DNA from 2 places in the Streptomyces sp. CA-146814 genome. Region 2 is predicted to be linked to the other one. Evidence: predicted binding sites of a transcription regulator. Region 2 holds the regulator's gene; the other holds the start of a gene.
The links. The regulator HspR, encoded in region 2, represses chaperone genes until heat shock. The targets are predictions, from matches to a motif close to TTGAGNNNNNNNNNCTCAA.

Region 1: lon (endopeptidase La) is a predicted target of HspR. The motif match lies at 3,132-3,150, and genes of this name have one in related genera.

Annotation. Positions count from the first base shown of each region.
Region 1 is NZ_CP192068.1:5,497,098-5,506,692, reverse strand. It holds gene ACQP09_RS24825 (polysaccharide deacetylase family protein) at 1-391, shown strand, start outside; gene lon (endopeptidase La) at 692-3,109, opposite strand; gene ACQP09_RS24815 (RNA polymerase sigma factor) at 3,344-3,952, shown strand; gene ACQP09_RS24810 (zf-HC2 domain-containing protein) at 3,949-4,926, shown strand; gene ACQP09_RS24805 (ABC transporter ATP-binding protein) at 4,923-5,690, shown strand; gene ACQP09_RS24800 (hypothetical protein) at 5,687-7,006, shown strand; gene ACQP09_RS24795 (hypothetical protein) at 7,003-7,623, shown strand; gene ACQP09_RS24790 (spermidine synthase) at 7,684-8,391, shown strand; gene ACQP09_RS24785 (response regulator transcription factor) at 8,639-9,376, shown strand; gene ACQP09_RS24780 (HAMP domain-containing sensor histidine kinase) at 9,373-9,595, shown strand, end outside.
Region 2 is NZ_CP192068.1:3,610,010-3,619,604, reverse strand. It holds gene dnaK (molecular chaperone DnaK) at 1-1,706, shown strand, start outside; gene grpE (nucleotide exchange factor GrpE) at 1,703-2,353, shown strand; gene dnaJ (molecular chaperone DnaJ) at 2,450-3,646, shown strand; gene ACQP09_RS15965 (heat shock protein transcriptional repressor HspR) at 3,648-4,103, shown strand; gene ACQP09_RS15960 (LuxR C-terminal-related transcriptional regulator) at 4,207-5,193, opposite strand; gene ACQP09_RS15955 (YrhB domain-containing protein) at 5,271-5,543, opposite strand; gene ACQP09_RS15950 (transposase) at 5,602-6,372, shown strand; gene ACQP09_RS15945 (LuxR C-terminal-related transcriptional regulator) at 6,438-7,466, opposite strand; gene ACQP09_RS15940 (helix-turn-helix transcriptional regulator) at 7,647-8,651, opposite strand; gene ACQP09_RS15935 (hypothetical protein) at 8,761-9,012, shown strand; gene ACQP09_RS15930 ((2Fe-2S)-binding protein) at 9,009-9,332, shown strand; gene ACQP09_RS15925 (pyridoxamine 5'-phosphate oxidase family protein) at 9,443-9,595, opposite strand, start outside.

The sequences.
Region 1 (9,595 bases), 1.9 Mb from region 2:
CCAGGAGCCGGACGAGATACGGGCCGAGCTGGAGAAGACCCAGGTGGCGATCGAGAAGGTGACGGGGAAGAAGCCCCGGCTGATGCGCCCGCCGCAGGGCCGCACCGACGACAAGGTCTCCGAGATCAGCAAGGAGCTGGGGCTCTCGCAGGTGCTGTGGAGCGCCACCGCGAAGGACTACTCGACCAACGACTCCGCGCTGATCGAGAAGCGGATCCTGGACCAGGCGGGCAGGGACGGCATCATCCTGCTCCACGACATATACAAGGGCACTGTGCCCGCCGTGCCGGGGATCATCGACGCGCTCCAGAAGGACGGCTACACCTTCGTGACCGTCCCGGAGCTGATGGCCCCGGCGGTGCCGGAGCCGGGCACCATCTACCGTCCCTGAGGGCTCCCGGGAAAAGCGGAACGGCCCGCTCCCGTTGACTCGGGAAGCGGGCCGTCCGTACCGGCCGTGCACCTGGGGCCTCTCGTTCGGATCAGGCCGGATCAGGGAGCGGGGTCCGGTGCGTGCAGCTGCAAGGCGGAGGAGGGAGTCGACGCAGTGGGGTCTCCCCTGCTCGAGCTCGTCCGAGAGCTCGGGGAAGTCGGCGACCGACGACAACGCCGCAGATGTGCGTGCCGGGGCACGCGAGCCCGGCCTGATCCGAACGAGAGGCCCTGTGCCACGCCCGTCACTGCGTGGCGGTCAGGCCGCGGCCGGGATCCTTTCCGCCGGGGCCGAGGCCGGGGCGAGGGCGATCTCCAGGACCTGGCGGACGTCGGTGACCGGGTGGACGTCCAGCTTCTCCAGCACCTCGGCCGGGACGTCGTCCAGGTCGGCCTCGTTGCGCTGCGGGATCACCACGGTGGTGATGCCCGCACGGTGGGCTGCCAGCAGCTTCTGCTTCAGGCCGCCGATCGGCAGGACGCGCCCGGTCAGCGAGACCTCACCGGTCATCGCCACATCCGTACGGACGAGGCGTCCGGAGAGCAGCGAGGCCAGCGCGGTCGTGAGCGTGATGCCCGCGCTCGGGCCGTCCTTCGGCACCGCACCGGCCGGGAAGTGGATGTGCACACCCCGGTCCTTGAGGTCCGCGACCGGCAGCTCCAGCTCCGCGCCGTGCGACCGCAGGAAGCTCAGCGCGATCTGCGCCGACTCCTTCATGACGTCGCCGAGCTGACCGGTCAGGGTCAGTCCGGACGCGCCGGTCTCGGGGTCCGCGAGCGACGCCTCGACGAAGAGGACGTCACCGCCCGCGCCGGTCACCGCGAGCCCGGTGGCCACACCCGGCACCGCGGTGCGCCGCTCGGCCGGGTCCTGAGCGGACTCGGGCACGTGGTGCGGGCGCCCGATGAGACCGCGCAGGTCCGCGTCGGTCACCGTGAACGGCAGCTCGCGGTCGCCCAGTTCGTGCTGGGCCGCGACCTTGCGGAGCAGCCGGGCGACGGCCCGCTCCAGATTCCGTACGCCGGCTTCGCGGGTGTACTCGCCGGCCAGCTTGCGCAGCGCCGACTCCTCCAGGGCGACCTCGTCCTTCTCCAGGCCCGCTCGCTCCAGCTGGCGCGGAAGCAGGTGGTCCCGGGCGATGACGACCTTCTCGTCCTCGGTGTAGCCGTCGAGCCGGACCAGCTCCATGCGGTCGAGCAGCGCCTCCGGGATGGATTCGAGGACGTTGGCGGTGGCGAGGAAGACGACGTCGCTGAGGTCGAGTTCGACCTCCAGGTAGTGGTCGCGGAACGTGTGGTTCTGGGCCGGGTCGAGGACTTCGAGGAGGGCTGCGGCCGGGTCGCCCCGGAAGTCGGAGCCGACCTTGTCGATCTCGTCGAGCAGGACGACCGGGTTCATCGAACCGGCCTCCTTGATCGCCCGCACGATGCGTCCGGGAAGAGCACCCACGTACGTACGCCGGTGGCCCCGGATCTCCGCCTCGTCCCGGACACCGCCGAGCGCGACCCGGACGAACTCACGGCCCATGGCGTGCGCGACGGACTCCCCGAGCGAGGTCTTGCCGACACCGGGCGGACCGACGAGCGCGAGCACGGCACCGCCACGCCGCCCGCCGACCACACCGAGCCCCCGGTCGGCACGCCGCTTGCGCACCGCGAGGTACTCGGTGATCCGCTCCTTCACATCGGCGAGACCGGCGTGCTCGGCGTCCAGGACGGCCCGGGCGCCACGGATGTCGTAGGCGTCCTCGGTGCGCTCGTTCCACGGCAGTTCGAGGACGGTGTCCAGCCAGGTGCGGATCCACGAGCCCTCGGGCGACTGGTCACTGGACCGCTCCAGCTTCTCGACCTCCTTGAGCGCGGCCGTCCGGACGTGCTCGGGCAGATCGGCGGCCTCGACGCGGGCCCGGTAGTCGTCGGACTCGTCCTCCGGGTCGCCGTTGAGCTCGGAGAGCTCCTTGCGTACGGCGTCCAGCTGGCGGCGCAGCAGGAACTCGCGCTGCTGCTTGTCCACGCCCTCCTGGACGTCCTTGGCGATGGACTCGGCGACATCCTGCTCGGCGAGGTGCTCGCCCAGCCACTGGATGGCGAGCTTCAGCCGCGCGACGGGGTCCACGGTCTCCAGGAGCTGGACCTTCTGCGCGGTGGTCAGGAACGGGGAGTATCCGGAGTTGTCGGCGAGCGCCGAGATGTCCTCGATCTGCTGGACCCGGTCCACGACCTGCCAGGCGCCGCGCTTCTTCAGCCAGCTGGTGGCGAGCGCCTTGTACTCCTTGGCCAGCTCGGCGGCCGAACCCGGCAGCGGCTCGGGCACGACGACATCGATCACGGTGCCCTCGACCCAGAGCGCCCGCCCCGGCCCACTGGTCCCGGCCCCGATCCGGACCCGGTCCCGCGCCCGGATGAGCGCCCCCGGGTCACCGTCGCTCAGACGTCCGACCTGCTCGACGGTCCCGAGGACACCGGTCCCCGTGTACGTCCCGTCGATCCGCGGGACCAGCAGCACCTCGGGCTTCCCGCCACCGGGACGGGCGGCGGCCTGCGCGGCCTCGACGGCGGCGCGCACCTCGGTGTCGGACAGGTCCAGCGGCACCACCATGCCGGGCAGGACGACCTCGTCGTCGAGCGGCAGCACGGGCAGGTCGATCGGTGTGAACGCCTTGGACTCGGTAGTCATGATCTCCCCTTCGGCAGGCAAGTTGAGCTATGTGGACTCAATGCTTGTGAGCCGCCGAATGTTCCCCGGGTGCTGTTCGCTGTGAGCGATCAGGGCCCGGAGGCCTGGTGAGCGCTCTGTCCACGGGAGCGTCGGACGCGGAACGGCTATTCCCCGGGCCGCTCTCCCCGCTGGGTGAACCTCCCCGGTGAACCTCGGTGAACCGGATACGGTCCGGCGGGCGATAGGGAGGGTGTGAGGCTGTTGCGCCCTGCGGGGGGAGACCGGGATGACGGTACGGAGACGGAGAGCGACGACGCGGCATTGGTGCGCGCCGTGGCACATGGCGACGCGGAGGCGCTCGGCGCGCTCTACGACCGGCATGCGGGCTGGCTGCACGCCCGGCTCGCCCGGCGGTGCGGGGACGCGGAGACCGTGCGCGAAGTCCTCCAGGACACGTTCGTGACCGTCTGGCGCTCGGCCGGCTCGCACCGGGGCGCGCAGGTCGGCGGGTGGCTGTGGGTGATCGCCTCGCGCCGGCTCGTCGACGCCCTGCGGGCGGGCGCCCGCGCCGACCGGGCACCGAGCGCGGTGCCGGAGGCCGTCGCCCCCTCCGCCGAGGACCGGGTGCTGGCGGGCCTGGAGTACGGGGACGTGGGCACCGCGCTGGCCGGGATCTCACCGGAGCTGCGCGAGGTCCTGCGCGCCACGGTCGTGGACGGCCTGTCGACAAGGGAGGCGGCCGCGCTGCTCGGCATTCCCGAAGGCACGGTGAAGACCCGCGCGATGCGGGCCCGGCGCGAGCTGCGGGCCGCGCTGGAACGGCTGGCGCCGGACGGCGAAGCGCTGGGAGGTACGGCATGAGGCGGCAGGGTTCCGGTCCGGGGCCGGACTGGCACGTGGGCGGGGAGCTGGCCGCGCGGTACGCCGCCGGTACGGCTGCCGAGAGCGATGCCTGGTCCCTGGAGAAGCATGTCGAGGCGTGCGGTGCCTGCGCGGCCGTGGTGTCGTCGGCGGTCCGGGCGGTGGCGGAGACCGGGGCGGTGCTGGCCGGCATCCGGGCGGCGGTGCTGGAGCGGGCTGTCCAGGAGCCCCGGGAGAGCGTCGGCTCCCGGGCGTACGCCGACACCACCACCGGCACCAGCACCAGCACCAGCACCAGCACCAGCGGCGTGACAGGCGCGGGGACCACGGGGGTGCCCCCGCGTCTGTCACGGGCCGCACGGGTCGTGTGGGCCGCCGGGCCCGCCCTGCGGGGGGCCTGGCTGGTGGCGCTCGTCTTCGTCGCCCTCGGGGCCGTCGCCCTGTCGTACGGGGCCGGGCTCGGGGCCTCGGTGCGGCCGTTGCTGCTGGTGACGGCGCCGGTGCTGCCGCTCGCCGGGGTCGCCCTGTCGTACGGTCGCCACGCCGATCCGCTGTACGAGATCGCCACCGCGACCCCGTCCGGCGGGCTGCGGCTGCTGCTGACCCGGGCCGCCGCCGTCCTCACGGTGAGCGTCCCGGCGCTGACCCTGGCCGGGGCGGTGCTGCCGGTCGCGGCGGGCGGACCGGGGGCGGCCGCCTGGCTGCTGCCGGGGCTGGCGCTGACGCTCGCGGCGCTCGCGCTGGGCAGTTTCGTCGGCAGCCGCCGGGGGGCGGCTGCCGTCGGCGGAGCCTGGCTGGCCTTCGTCGTCGCTCCTGCCGCCGCCACCGGACCGGCCGGTGCGGCGCTGATGGCGGGAGCCGCCCCGTACTTCGCCGGATCCTCCGTGCAAGGCGGCTGGGCCGCCGGGGCCGTGGCGTGCGCGCTGCTGCTCGCCGCCCGCCGCCGCTCCTTCGACCATCTGGAGACACCGTGAGCGCCAAGGTCGCCGGCCTGACCGTCCGGCACCGCAGGAAGACCGCCCTGGACACCGTGGACCTGGACTTCGCACCAGGTGTGCACGGGCTGCTCGGGCCCAACGGGGCGGGCAAGACCTCCCTCATCCGGGTGCTGGCCACGGTCTCGCCCCCGGACGCCGGGCAGGTGGAGCTGCTCGGCCGGGAGGTCGGCCGGGGAGGAGATCACCGCGAGCGGGCCTCCGTACGGCGCCGGCTCGGCTATCTGCCGCAGGAGTTCGGCTACTACCCGGGGTTCACGGTCCGCGAGTTCGTCGGGTACGTGGCCTGGCTCAAGGAGATGGACGGGGCAGGGGTCGCGGCGGCGGTCGAGCGGGCCGTGGAACGGGTCGGGCTCGGCGAGCGGATCGACGCCAAGGTGAAGACCCTCTCCGGCGGCATGGTGCGGCGGGTCGGCATCGCCCAGGCGATCGTCAACGAACCCGCGCTCCTGCTGCTCGACGAGCCGACCGCCGGTCTCGACCCGGAGCAGCGCGTCGAGTTCCGGGCGCTGCTGCGGGAGCTGGGCCGGACCTCCACGGTGATCGTCTCCACGCATCTGGTCGAGGACGTCGCCGCGGCCTGCACCGAGGTGACCCTGATCGAGGCGGGCCGGATCGCCTACCGGGGCACCACCGCCGACCTGATCGAGTTGGGCGACACGGCGGACGGGCTCGGCGGCAACCCGATCGAACGCGGCTACACCACCGCCCTGCGCACACACCGTACGGCGGTGAGGGCGTGACGGCCACGTCGACCCCGCCCGGGTCCGTCGCCCCGCGCCGCGTCCGCCCTCCGGCGCGTGCCGCGTTCCGGGCCGAGTTGCGGCGCGGGATCGCCCCCTGGACCGCTCCGGCCGTCGCCCTGACCATCGGCGTGCCGATGATCAGCAAGGCCCCTCAGTGGCAGGGCGGTTGGGGCGATACGCAGGAGGTGCTGCACACGTGCGCCACGCTGCTCGCCGGGCCGCTGGTCGCGGCCGCCGGGTGCTGGCAGGGCGGCCGTGAGCACCGGCGTAGAACCACCGCCCTCTGGCTCTCGGTGCCGCGTGGCCGTCCTGCCCAGGTGGTGATGGCGGCGCTGCCGGTGGCGGTGTGGGCGGTCGTCGGCCATCTGGTGGCCGTGGTGGGGGTGCTGGCCGCGACCTGGCCGTATGCCGGGGCAGGCCGGCCTTCGGTGGGCATGGTGGTCATCGATACCTGGTTCCTGGTGTGTGCCGCGTTCGCCGGGTTCGTGGTGGGGCGCGTGTGGCGGTGGCGGCTGGCCGCGCCGGTGCTCGCTGCGGCCACGTACCTCGTCCTCGGCATCCCCTCGTACTCCGCATCCGACCTCCGCTTCCTGAACCCGGCCGAGCAGTACTACCTCTCCGACCGGGTGCCGGTGGCGTGGTTCGTGCCGGTGATGGTCCTCTGGACCGGCGCTCCGGTGCTCGCCCTGGTCACCGCGTACGCCGTCCGGCGCCGGTTCCTCGCGCTCGTCCCCCTGGTGGCCGCCGCCCTCGTCGCGCCCGCGATCGTGAGCAGCGGTGAGGACCTGTTTCGGGAGGACCCGGTGGCGCGACGGCTGATCTGTACGGAGTCGGTGCCGCAGGTCTGCGTGAGCGGGCTGGACGGACCGCTGCTGTCCCAGGTGTCCGACGCGCTGGCCGGGCCGCTCTCCCGCCTGGACGGGGTTCCGGGGGCTCCGCGGAGGTACGTCCACGTCCCCGAGGGCGGCCCGGCCCCGGCCGGCGCCTCCGTACTGCCCCACCACACCCGAGGCTGGACCGTGGTGCGCGGCAGACTCCCCGATCCCGCCGACTACGCCCACCAGACGGCCCGGCACCTCGCCGACCGCGACTGCCCCCTGGCCGTGATCATGGCCGAGGACCGCACCACCGTGCGCATGTGGGAGACCGACGACGCCGTGGCGCGGTGGCTGGCCCCCCTGGCCGGCCCCGGCCTGGACACGCCCTACCTGAACCGGCTCACGGCCATGGGCGACGCCGAGCGCCGGGTCTGGCTCGGCCGCTATCTGGCCACCCGCACCAGCTGCGACCCGAAGGAGGTGCCGACGCTGTGACGACCGTACGGCTTGGGCTGCCCGTCCTCTATCTGCGCTCCCGCGCCCTCCCGGCGACCCTGGCCGCGCTGGCAGCCGTCGCCGTGCTCGCCGCGTGGGCGGCGGACTGGCTGCAGGACCGGCCGGAGTTCGACCACACCGCACGCCTCCCGGTCCTCGCGCTCGCCCCGCTGCTCGCCGCCGCCGCGATCGGCACCGGGTTCCTCTCGCACACCGAGGAGCTGGACCGCACGGCCGTACGCCGCTGGTGGCCCCGGCGGCTGACGCACCTTCTGGCTCTCACCGCGCTCGCAGCCGGGGCCCTGGCCCTGGCCGTCCCCGGTCATCCGGAGCAGTTCGGCGCCCCGGCGATGGTCCGCAACGTGGTGGGCGCGACGGGGGTGACGGTGGCGGCGGCCGCGCTCCTGGGCGCCCGGGCGAGCTGGCTGCCGATGACGGTGTACGGAGGCGCGGTCTATCTGGCGGCGCCCCGGACACCGGGCGGGGCGGCGGCGTACTGGGCGTGGCCGATGCAGCCGGGGCCGGAGGTGGCCGCCTGGGCGGTGGCCGGGACGGCGTACGTGGTGGGGGCGGCGCTCCTGGCGCTGCGCGGCCCGCACCCGAACCGCGATCACTGACGGGGGTGACCCCCTGGAATTCAGGCGCGAACAGGGGGCGGCCTTCTTAGAATCCGGTCCATGGAGCCCGACATCCAGACCTACACCTGCGCCATGATTCCCCCCGCCCCGATCACCCTGGACCGCCGCGAAGGCCCCTTCGGCGAGGTCGTCCTGCGGGAGCGCGGGAAGCACTTCGAGATCATCGCCAACGGGTGCTTCCTGATGGACACCTCCGACGGGCGCTCCGAGCGGCTGCTGGTCGACGCCGCTCTCGGCTCGCTGCCCGTCGGGCGGACCGGGCCGTCGGTGCTGATCGGCGGGCTCGGGGTGGGCTTCTCGCTGGTGCGGGCCGCCGAGGAGGCGCGGTGGGGACGGATCGTGGTGGTGGAGCGGGAGCAGGCGATCGTCGACTGGCACCGGCGCGGGCCGCTGGGGCGGATCTCCGGGGCGGCGCTGGCCGATCCGCGGACCGAGGTCCTCCACGCGGATCTGGTGGCCCACCTCCGTACCGCCACGGAGCGTTACGACGCCCTCTGCCTGGACATCGACAACGGGCCCGACTGGACCGTCACCGAGGACAACGGCAGCCTCTACTCCCCCGCCGGGCTGGCCCGCTGCCGTGACCGGCTGAACCCGGGCGGTGTGCTGGCCGTCTGGTCCGCGCAGCCGTCCCCGGCCTTCGAGGAGGCGTTACGGAATGCCGGGTTCAGCGGGGTTAGGACCGAAGAAGTGCCTGTTGCCCGAGGTGTGCCGGACGTGGTCCATCTCGCATCGCGGAGTCTCTGAACACTCCGCGAACCCCCCTCCCGGTATGTACGGGTCCGGTGGGAGACGGGGCAACCTTCACAAGGCCGACGATCCGCCACCCTGCCCGGACCCCTCTCGCGCCTCCGGGACAACACCCTGCGTAGCCGGGAGCCCTCCGCTGCCTTTACGCTGCTGACCGGCACATACGGATCACCCACGAAATCCACGAGCGAAGACCGTGCCTCGCAGGGGTTCGTCCCGCGCGAGAACGGGCAGGGGCGGGGCGATGGAACAGACACACACCACCCACAACGGCGTCGCGGCCACCCCAGGGGCTCAACGCCGGGTGCTGGTGGTAGAGGACGACGCCACGATCGTCGATGCCATTGCCGCCCGGCTGCGAGCGGAGGGCTTTCTGGTGCAGACCGCGCTGGACGGGCCCGCGGCCGTGGACGCGGCCGAGGCCTGGCAGCCCGATCTGATGGTGCTCGACATCATGCTTCCGGGCTTCGACGGCCTGGAGGTCTGCCGCCGGGTGCAGGCGACGCGCCCGGTGCCGGTGCTGATGCTCACCGCGCGCGACGACGAGACCGACATGCTGGTCGGGCTCGGGGTCGGCGCCGACGACTACATGACCAAGCCGTTCTCCATGCGGGAGCTGGCCGCCCGGGTGCACGTCCTGCTGCGGCGGGTGGAGCGGGCCGCGCTGGCCGCCGTCACGCCGCGCAGCGGCATACTGCGCCTCGGCGAGCTGGAGATCGACCACGCGCAGCGCCGGGTGCGGGTGCGGGCCGAGGACGTCCACCTCACGCCGACCGAGTTCGACCTGCTGGTCTGCCTGGCCAACACCCCGCGCGCCGTCCTCTCGCGTGAGCAGCTGCTGGCCGAGGTCTGGGACTGGGCGGACGCCTCGGGCACCCGTACGGTCGACAGCCACATCAAGGCGCTGCGCCGGAAGATCGGCGCCGAGCGGATCCGTACGGTGCACGGCGTCGGTTACGCCCTGGAGACCCCGGCCCCATGACCCGGCCAGGGTCGGGGATGCGGCCCTTCTCCATCAAGGCCAAGCTCGGCACGCTGGTCGTGGTCTCGGTGTTCATCACCACCGGGCTGCTGATCGTGGCCCTGCGGACCCGGACCGAGTTCCAGTTCATCACCGTGTTCTCGGTGATCGCGACGCTGCTGATCACGCAGTTCGTGGCGCACGGCCTGACCGCGCCGCTGGACGAGATGCGGGCCGTGG
Region 2 (9,595 bases):
TCGGCGAGGTGGCCAAGCGCCAGGCGGTCACCAACGTCGACAGGACCATCCGCTCCGTCAAGCGCCACATGGGCACGGACTGGAAGATCGACCTCGACGGCAAGAGCTTCAACCCGCAGCAGATGAGCGCCTTCATCCTGCAGAAGCTGAAGCGCGACGCCGAGTCGTACCTGGGCGAGAAGGTGACCGACGCGGTCATCACCGTCCCGGCGTACTTCAACGACTCCGAGCGTCAGGCGACCAAGGAGGCCGGTGAGATCGCGGGCCTCAACGTCCTGCGCATCGTCAACGAGCCGACCGCCGCCGCGCTGGCGTACGGCCTGGACAAGGACGACCAGACGATCCTCGTCTTCGACCTCGGTGGCGGCACCTTCGACGTGTCGCTCCTGGAGATCGGTGACGGCGTCGTCGAGGTGAAGGCCACCAACGGTGACAACCACCTCGGTGGTGACGACTGGGACCAGCGCGTCGTCGACTACCTGGTGAAGCAGTTCGCCAACGGGCACGGCGTGGACCTGTCCAAGGACAAGATGGCTCTCCAGCGTCTCCGCGAGGCCGCGGAGAAGGCGAAGATCGAGCTCTCGTCCTCGACCGAGACCACGATCAACCTGCCCTACATCACGGCGTCCGCCGAGGGCCCGCTGCACCTGGACGAGAAGCTCACGCGCTCGCAGTTCCAGCAGCTGACCTCGGACCTCCTGGACCGCTGCAAGACCCCGTTCCACAACGTCATCAAGGACGCGGGCATCCAGCTCTCCGAGATCGACCACGTCGTTCTCGTCGGTGGCTCCACCCGTATGCCGGCCGTCGCCGAGCTCGTCAAGGAGCTGACCGGTGGCCAGGACGCCAACAAGGGTGTGAACCCGGACGAGGTCGTCGCCATCGGCGCCTCGCTCCAGGCCGGTGTCCTCAAGGGCGAGGTCAAGGACGTCCTGCTCCTCGACGTCACCCCGCTCTCCCTCGGCATCGAGACCAAGGGAGGGATCATGACCAAGCTCATCGAGCGCAACACCACGATCCCGACCAAGCGTTCCGAGATCTTCACGACGGCCGAGGACAACCAGCCGTCCGTGCAGATCCAGGTCTACCAGGGCGAGCGCGAGATCGCGGCGTACAACAAGAAGCTCGGGATGTTCGAGCTGACCGGTCTGCCGCCGGCCCCGCGCGGTGTGCCGCAGATCGAGGTCGCCTTCGACATCGACGCCAACGGCATCATGCACGTCGCCGCCAAGGACCTCGGCACCGGCAAGGAGCAGAAGATGACCGTCACCGGCGGCTCCTCGCTGCCGAAGGACGAGGTCAACCGGATGCGCGAAGAGGCCGAGAAGTACGCGGAGGAGGACCACGCCCGCCGCGAGGCCGCCGAGTCGCGCAACCAGGGCGAGCAGCTCGTCTACCAGACGGAGAAGTTCCTCAAGGACAACGAGGACAAGGTCCCCGCGGACGTCAAGACGGAGGTGGAGACCGCTGTCGGCGAGCTGAAGGAGAAGCTCAAGGGCGAGGACACCGCCGAGATCCGTACGGCCACCGAGAAGGTCGCCGCCGTCTCCCAGAAGCTGGGCCAGGCGATGTACGCCAACGCCCAGGCCGAAGGCGCGACGCCGGGTGCCGAGGCTCCGGGCGACGCCCAGGGCAAGGCCGATGACGATGTCGTCGACGCCGAGATCGTGGACGACGAGAAGGACACCAAGGGCGGTGCGGCGTGACCGAGGAGACCCCGGGCTTCGAGGAGAAGCCCGACGTCCCCTCCGGCGCCACCCCTGATGACGCCGAGCCGAAGGCTGCCGACCCCTCCGAGGAGGAGGCGGCGGCCCCGGCCGGGGACACCGACAAGACCGCCGGCCTGACGGCCCAGCTGGACCAGGTTCGTACGGCGCTCGGCGAGCGCACCGCGGACCTCCAGCGGCTCCAGGCCGAATACCAGAACTACCGTCGCCGCGTGGAGCGGGACCGGGTCACGGTCAAGGAGATCGCCGTCGCGAACCTCCTGTCCGAGCTCCTTCCCGTACTCGACGACGTCGGCCGCGCACGGGAGCACGGCGAGCTGCTCGGCGGCTTCAAGTCGGTCGCCGAATCGCTGGAGACGGTCGTCGCGAAGTTGGGCCTCCAGCAGTTCGGCAAGGAGGGCGAGCCCTTCGACCCGACGATCCACGAGGCCCTGATGCACAGCTACGCGCCGGACGTCACCGAGACGACCTGCGTGGCGATCCTCCAGCCGGGGTATCGCATCGGCGAGCGCACCATCCGCCCCGCGCGGGTGGCCGTCGCCGAGCCGCAGCCGGGCGCCACGCCCGCGGCGGCCAAGGAAGAGAAGACAGACGACGAGGAGAGCGGTGGCACCGAGGAGGTCTGACGACACCACGTCCGACCACCGCGGTGCACACCGACCGGTCCGGCGGCCGGCCCACGGGTCGGCCGCCGCGCCGATCGTCCGGAAGGAGGGACGTCGATGAGCACGAAGGACTTCGTCGAGAAGGACTACTACAAGGTCCTCGGCGTCCCCAAGGACGCCACCGACGCCGAGATCAAGAAGGCGTACCGCAAGCTCGCCCGCGAGTTCCACCCGGACGCCAACAAGGGTGACGCCAAGGCGGAGGAGCGCTTCAAGGAGATCTCCGAGGCGAACGACGTCCTCGGCGACACCAAGCGGCGCAAGGAGTACGACGAGGCGCGCGCCCTCTTCGGCAACGGTGGCTTCCGCGCCGGCCCCGGTGGTGCGGGCGGCAACTTCAACTTCGACCTGGGCGACCTCTTCGGCGGAGGCGCCCCGGGCGGCGGACAGGGCGGTGCGGGCGGCGGGTTCGGCGGCGGCGGAGGAGGCGGTCTCGGCGACGTCTTCGGCGGGCTGTTCAACCGCGGCGGTACCGGCACCCGGGTCCAGCCGCGGCGCGGCCAGGACATCGAGTCCGAGGTGACGCTCAGCTTCACCGAGGCGGTCGACGGGGCCACGGTCCCGCTGCGGATGTCCAGCCAGGCGCCCTGCAAGGCGTGTTCCGGCACCGGCGACAAGAACGGCACCCCCAGGGTCTGCCCGACCTGCGTCGGCACCGGCCAGGTCTCGCGCGGCACCGGCGGCGGCTTCTCGCTCACCGACCCGTGCGTGGACTGCAAGGGCCGGGGCCTCATCGCCCAGGACCCGTGCGAGGTCTGCCACGGCAGCGGCCGGGCCAAGTCGGCCCGCACGATGCAGGTCAGGATCCCGGCGGGCGTCTCGGACGGCCAGCGGATCCGGCTGCGCGGCAAGGGCGGACCGGGCGAGCGCGGCGGTCCGGCCGGCGATCTGTACGTCGTCGTCCACGTCGGCGCCCACCCGGTCTTCGGGCGCAAGGGCGACAACCTCACGGTCACCGTGCCCGTCACCTTCCCGGAGGCGACGCTCGGCGGCGAGGTGAAGGTCCCCACCCTCGGCGGACCCCCGGTCACCCTGAAACTGCCCGCCGGCACCCCGAACGGGCGTACGATGCGCGCCCGGGGCAAGGGTGCGGTCCGCAAGGACGGCACCCGCGGCGACCTGCTGGTCACCGTGGAGGTCGCGGTCCCCACGGACCTCGGCCAGGAAGGCCGGGACGCACTGGAGGCCTACCGCAAGGCGACCGCGGACGAGGATCCGCGGGCGGAACTGTTCCAGGCCGCGAAGGGAGCTTGAGATGGACGGCCGTCGACGCAATCCGTACCAGCTGACCGATGAATCACCGGTGTACGTGATCTCGATCGCGGCCCAGCTCTCGGGCCTGCACCCGCAGACGCTGCGCCAGTACGACCGTCTCGGCCTGGTCTCCCCGGACCGCACGGCCGGCCGCGGCCGCCGCTACTCGGCCCGCGACATCGAGCTGCTGCGCACCGTGCAGCAGCTGTCGCAGGACGAGGGCATCAACCTGGCGGGCATCAAGCGCATCATCGAGCTGGAGAACCAGGTGGCCGCGCTCCAGCAGCGCGTCGCCGAACTCTCGGCGGCGGTGGACGGCGCGGCGGTCGCCATGCAGCAGCGCGAGGCCCAGGTGCACGCCTCGTACCGCCGCGACCTCGTGCCGTACCAGGACGTGCAGCAGACCAGCGCGCTGGTGGTGTGGCGGCCCAAGCCGAAGAGGGCGACGGGGGAGTAGGAGCGGCGCACGCCTTGTGTGTCGCGCACGTCTTGTGCGGTTGCACGCGGCTTTGCGCGGCGGGGCCGGAGGAGCGGATGCTCTTCCGGCCCCGCCGTGCGTTTCAGGTGCCGCCGTGGCCGGCTCTCGCGATGCCGGAGTGGGCGAGCAGGGCGCCGAGGTGGGTGCGGCTGGTGGCGCCGAGGGTGTGCATGAGTCTGGCGATGTGGGAGCGGCAGGTGCGGACGCTGATGCCCATCTTCCGGGCGACGACCTCGTCGACGTGGCCTTCGGTGAGGAGGCGGGCGATGCTGAGCTGGACGGCGGTGAGGGGGGTGCCGGGGAGTGCGGTCGGGAGGGGGTCGTCGTACGGGGTGGCCTGGGCCCAGAGGACCTCGTAGACGTGGACCAGGTAGCGGACCAGGGCCGGGTGGCGGATCTCCAGGGCGGTGTCGTTGCCGGGGGCGGCGGGGACGTAGGCGACCGTGCGGTCGAAGACGATCAGGCGGTCGATGGCCTGTTCCATGGTGCGGACTTCGAGGTGGCCCGGGGGGAGTTGGTCCAGGTACTCCGTGAAACGCGTGTTGTAGCGCACGGGGTGCTGGTAGAGGTGGCGCATCCGGCCGCCGGCCGCGATGACGGCCCGGGCGTTCGTGAGGCCCTGCCGCATGCTGTGGGCGAGGCGGTTGCCGCCCGGCTGTGCGGTGAGGACCTCGTCCCGGGCGGCCCGGGAGGCCTCGCCCAGGGCTGCCATGACGCGCTCCCGCCCTTCGATGACGGTGATCGCCGGGCGCGGTTCCCGGTCGGCGATCGCGGTCAGCGGCAGGAGGGCGTCGACGAGCGCGGCCGTGGTGTCGAGGCGTTCGAAGACCTCCTGCGCGAAGGGTCTGAGCAGCCGCGTGAGCGCGGCCGACGCCGGTACGGGGCGTACCCACCGCTCGTCGTCCGGGTCCGGGTGGACCAGGCCGCGCTCGAACAGGCAGGATGCCTCGGCGAAGTCCGTCCGGGGCAGGCGGCCTTCGCGCAGAGCCGTCGCGTAGAGGCTCATGGCGGGCTCGCAGAGACCGTGGACGGCCCCCGCTCTGTCCGTGCTCTCCGCCGTCGTGCACATGCCTCGGCCCCCCGTAGGTTTCGGTATGCCCCTGGACGAGGCTAAGGGCTGTCCCGTATCTGTGGTGCGGACAGCTGTCAGGCGCTCGGGTTCCTCCACAGATGTCGCTCGTCCAGGCTCCCGAATCGCACGTCTCCGCGGGCAAGGTCGACGAGGATGGGCCAGCAGTCGAGCAGTTGCTCTCTCGCATCACGCGAGGCGAGGTACTGCACGGAGTTGTAGGGCACGATCAGGAGCCCGTTGCTCTCACAGACCCGCTCTGCGTCGATGGCGAGAGGCGGCTCGTCCTCGCGCTGGCTCTGCGCAAGAAACGTCACCGCGAGTTGCAGGGCCTCGTCCTGCTCCATCATCCGTCTCCAGTCCGTCGGCTCGAAGAAGGCACCCTAACCGGCCTGGGATGATCTTGGTGTGGCTGGTGTGATCACGGCGTCGGAGCCGTCCTGGATAGCCCCGTTCTCCGGGCTGAGCCCGCGCGCCTTCGGGAAGCTGGTGGCGGTGCTGCGTCGCGAGGGTGCGGACGCGGTCCGCCGGGGCCGGCCGTGGAGTCTTCCGCTGGAGGACCGGGTCCTGCTGGTTGCGGCGTACTGGCGGACGAACCTGACGATGCGGCAGCTCGCGCCGCTGTTCGGGGTCTCGAAGTCGGCGGCGGACCGGATCATCGACCACCTCGGGCCGATGCTCGCGCTCCAGCCCCGCAAGCGGTTCGCGAAGGACGCCGTGCTCATCGTGGACGGCACCCTGGTCCCCACCCGGGATCACACGATCGCGGAGCGGTCGAAGAACTACCGGTACTCCACCAACCATCAGGTCGTCATCGACGCCGACACCCGCCTGGTCGTCGTGGTCGGCCGGCCGCTCGCCGGGAACCGCAACGACTGCAAGGCATGGGAGGAATCCGGAGCCAAAGCCGCCGTCGGCAAGACCCTCACGATCGCCGACGGCGGCTATCCGGGCACCGGACTCGTCATCCCGCACCGCCGTAAGAGAGGCCAGACCAAACTCCCGGACTGGAAAGAAGAGCACAACAAATCCCACAAACAGGTCCGGGCCCGCGTCGAGCACGTCTTCGCCCGCATGAAGACCTGGAGGATCCTCCGCGACTGCCGCCTCAAGGGCGACGGCGTCCACCACGCCATGCTCGGCATCGCCCGCATGCACAACCTCGCCCTCGCCGGATAAGCCGACGGGCCGAACGGCAACCGACCATGCCCAAGGCGACACGAAGATCATTTACGGGACAGCCCTTAGTTGCCGTCCTCCGGACGCGCCGGAGCCGCACGTAACGGCCGCTCGGTGCCCGTCGCCTCGACGATGCCCGACTCGACGAGCAGCGCGCCGAGATGGGTGCGGCTGGTGGCGCCCAAGGTCTGCATGAGCTTGGCGATGTGCGAGCGGCAGGTGCGGACGCTGATGCCCATCTTGCGGGCCACCACGTCGTCGACGTGGCCTTCGGTGAGGAGGCGGGCGATGCTGAGCTGGACGGCGGTGACCGGGGCGTTCGGTGCGGTCGCCTGGTGGTTCTCGGCCAGCGGGACGGCCTGGGCCCAGAGGACCTCGTAGACCTGGATCAGGTAGGAGACCAGAGCCGGATGGCTGATCCGCAGCGCGGTGTTGCGGTCGGCGGAACCGGGGATGTAGGCCACCGCGCGGTCGATGATGATCAGCCGTTCGACGGTCAGCTCGGTGGTGCGTACCTGCAGGTGCTGGGCCGGGACCTGGGACAGGTAGTCCCGGACGGTGCTGCTGTAGCGCGCCGGATGCTGGTAGATGTGCCGGATCCGGGCTCCCCGCCGGATGGCCGTATGGGCGTTGGCCAGGGCCTCCCGCAGGGTGCTGGCCGGGCGGTCGCTGCCGGGCTGGGCCGTGAGGATCTCGTCCGTGGCGGTGGCGGTGGCCTCGTTGAGGGACGCCTGGATGGCCGGGACCCCCTCCAGCACGGTGATGGCGAGGTTGGGGTCGTCGTGGGCCACGGCGGTCAGCGGGAACAGGGACCGGCTCAGCGCGGCCGCGAGGCGCAGGCGCTCGTCGATCTCCCGGGAGACCGGTTGCAGGAGGTTGGCCAGAGCGGCCGACGGCGACACGGGCCGCATCCAGGTGTCGTCCCACGGGTCGGGATGCAGCAGGGCGAGGTCCGTCAGGCAGGGGGCTTCGGCGAGATCGGGGCGGGCTATTCGTCCGGCGCGCAGGGCTTTCTCGTACAGGCGGAGCGCTGGATCGCACAACTCGGTAGGCGCGTGCGGATGATGTCCCAATCTGGCTTCATTGCTTCCCATTTGGGATCCCCCTGCTTTATGCAGTGCAACAAGTTGACGGTGGTGCCAGCGTAGTTCCGAGGGGAGTGTGGAGATGCCGGGGGAGCCGGGAACTCCCTCGGCGCGACCTGGGCGTCGGCTGTGCTCTCCCCCATTGCGCAGTCACGCCCGGGTTCCCGTACGGGGGGATCGATCGCGCGGTCAGGAGTCCGATTCCAGGATTCCTGACCGTGCGATGAGATATCCGAGTTGTGCGCGGCTGTTGCTGCCGAGCGCGACACTGAGCTTGGCGATGTGGGAGCGGCAGGTGCGTACGTTCATGCCGAGGCGGCGGGCGATGGCCTCGTCCACATGGCCCTCGACCAACAGTTTGGCGATGGAATGGCGTACTCCGGAAATCCCTTCCGGACCGGGGTCGTAAGGGATCTGCTCCTGCAACGGAGTGCCGCGGTGCCAGAACTGCTCGAAGACCTTGACGAGGTATTTCACGATGACCGGATGCCGGAGTTCGAGAGCGACGGTCCGGTCTTCCGTGGCGGGGATGAAGGCGACCGTGTGGTCGAAGATCATGAGACGCTCGACGAGTTCCTCGAGCGTCCGTATCTCCATCTTGCTCTCGGCCATGCGGGCCACGTAATTTAGCGTGCCCTGACTGTGCCGGACCGTGTGCTGATACAGCGTGCGCATGGCGACACCGCGTTGCATGAGCGTGTTTCCGCGCTCCATGGCGATGTTGAGCGCGACCTCGCTGCGACCGCCCCCGGGCTGGATGGTGAGCACCTCCGACTGGCACTCGGAGAGGGCGAGCTCGATGGAGGCGTTGATGCGGCTGATGCCCTCGACGACCGTGATCGAGTGGGTGGTGGGCGGAGCCTGGCTGCTGACGGCCATGAAGGGCTCGAACGCCTCGGCCAGCTCCACCGAGAGCCGCCGCCGCTCCTGGATCTCCCGCTCGATGGGGTGAAGCCGCTGCGTGAGCGCCGCGAACGCCGGCACCGGCCGTAGCCAGGCGGGGTCGTCCGGATCGGGATGCAGCAGGGCGAACTCCAGCAGGCACGGAGCCGCTTCCGCCTCGGCGCGGGCTATCTTCCCCATGCTCAGCGCGCTCGTGTAGAGCCGCGCCCCCTCGTCGCACAAAGTGGTGACAGAGTGGGGATGTGTCGCTTTGGCTCTATCTGTGGTCAATTCTCCACCCCCCAGGAACATGCATCAGCAGGAACATGATGCATCGTTTCTGTGGTTTGACGTGCCTTGATGAGCCATCGTCTTGTGATGCGGGGGAGAGGAAACCTTGGAAGTGAGGACGAAGCCCACTATGAGTAAGAAATCGCTTCGCTCGGTGCTTGCCGTGGCCTTCTCCGCCGGGCTCGTGTCCGTGGCTCTCGGTGCTCTGGGTACCGAGGCGGCAGGTACGGACGGCACGGTCGCCGTGCAGTCCCAAGCCCGGCCGCCCGCCGACCTGGCCTGGGACGCGGCGCCCGCGAAGCTTGCGGGAGCATCCACGGCCGTCGAGCAAGGGCCTGACATGGGGTGGGACTTCGCCCCGACCGCGAAGGACCGGGCATGACCCCCCCGCCGCCGGACGACCGCACCTTCCGGCGCGAGATGGCAACCGCCTATCGCTCAGGGTGGCATTTCATCGATCTGCTCACGGCCCTCCCCCGCCGTGGCGACTCGTTGATGGTCACCCTGTTCGGAGAGCCGATCGTCGTCGTGATGGAAGAGGACGAGGACGTCCGCGCCTATCGCTGTCTCCGACGCCCCCGTGGCGCGCCGCAGCCCGTCCGCTGCGCCGTCAGGTACGGGATGATCTTTGTGAACCTCGATCAGCGGGACCACGAGCTGATCGCGTCAGAACCCCTTTCCGCCACCCCCCGCAGTGCCTGAGCGATTCCCCCGTCGTCACCTGTCGCTCCAGGCGCTTCCCCCACACAGCGGCGCCACCGTGACCTGAACACGGTGGCGCCGTTGTGCTGTCCCCGTACGGGAAGGGGCGGTCAGGCGTTGCCGAGCGCCCGGTCCAGGGCGATCTCGATCACGATGCGCTCCGGGTTCTCCCTCGGCGTGCGCTCGTACCGCTCCGCGTAGCGGCTCTCCGCGTCCGCGACGGCCTCCGGTTCCGTACGGATGGTCGCGCGGCCCTCCAGCGT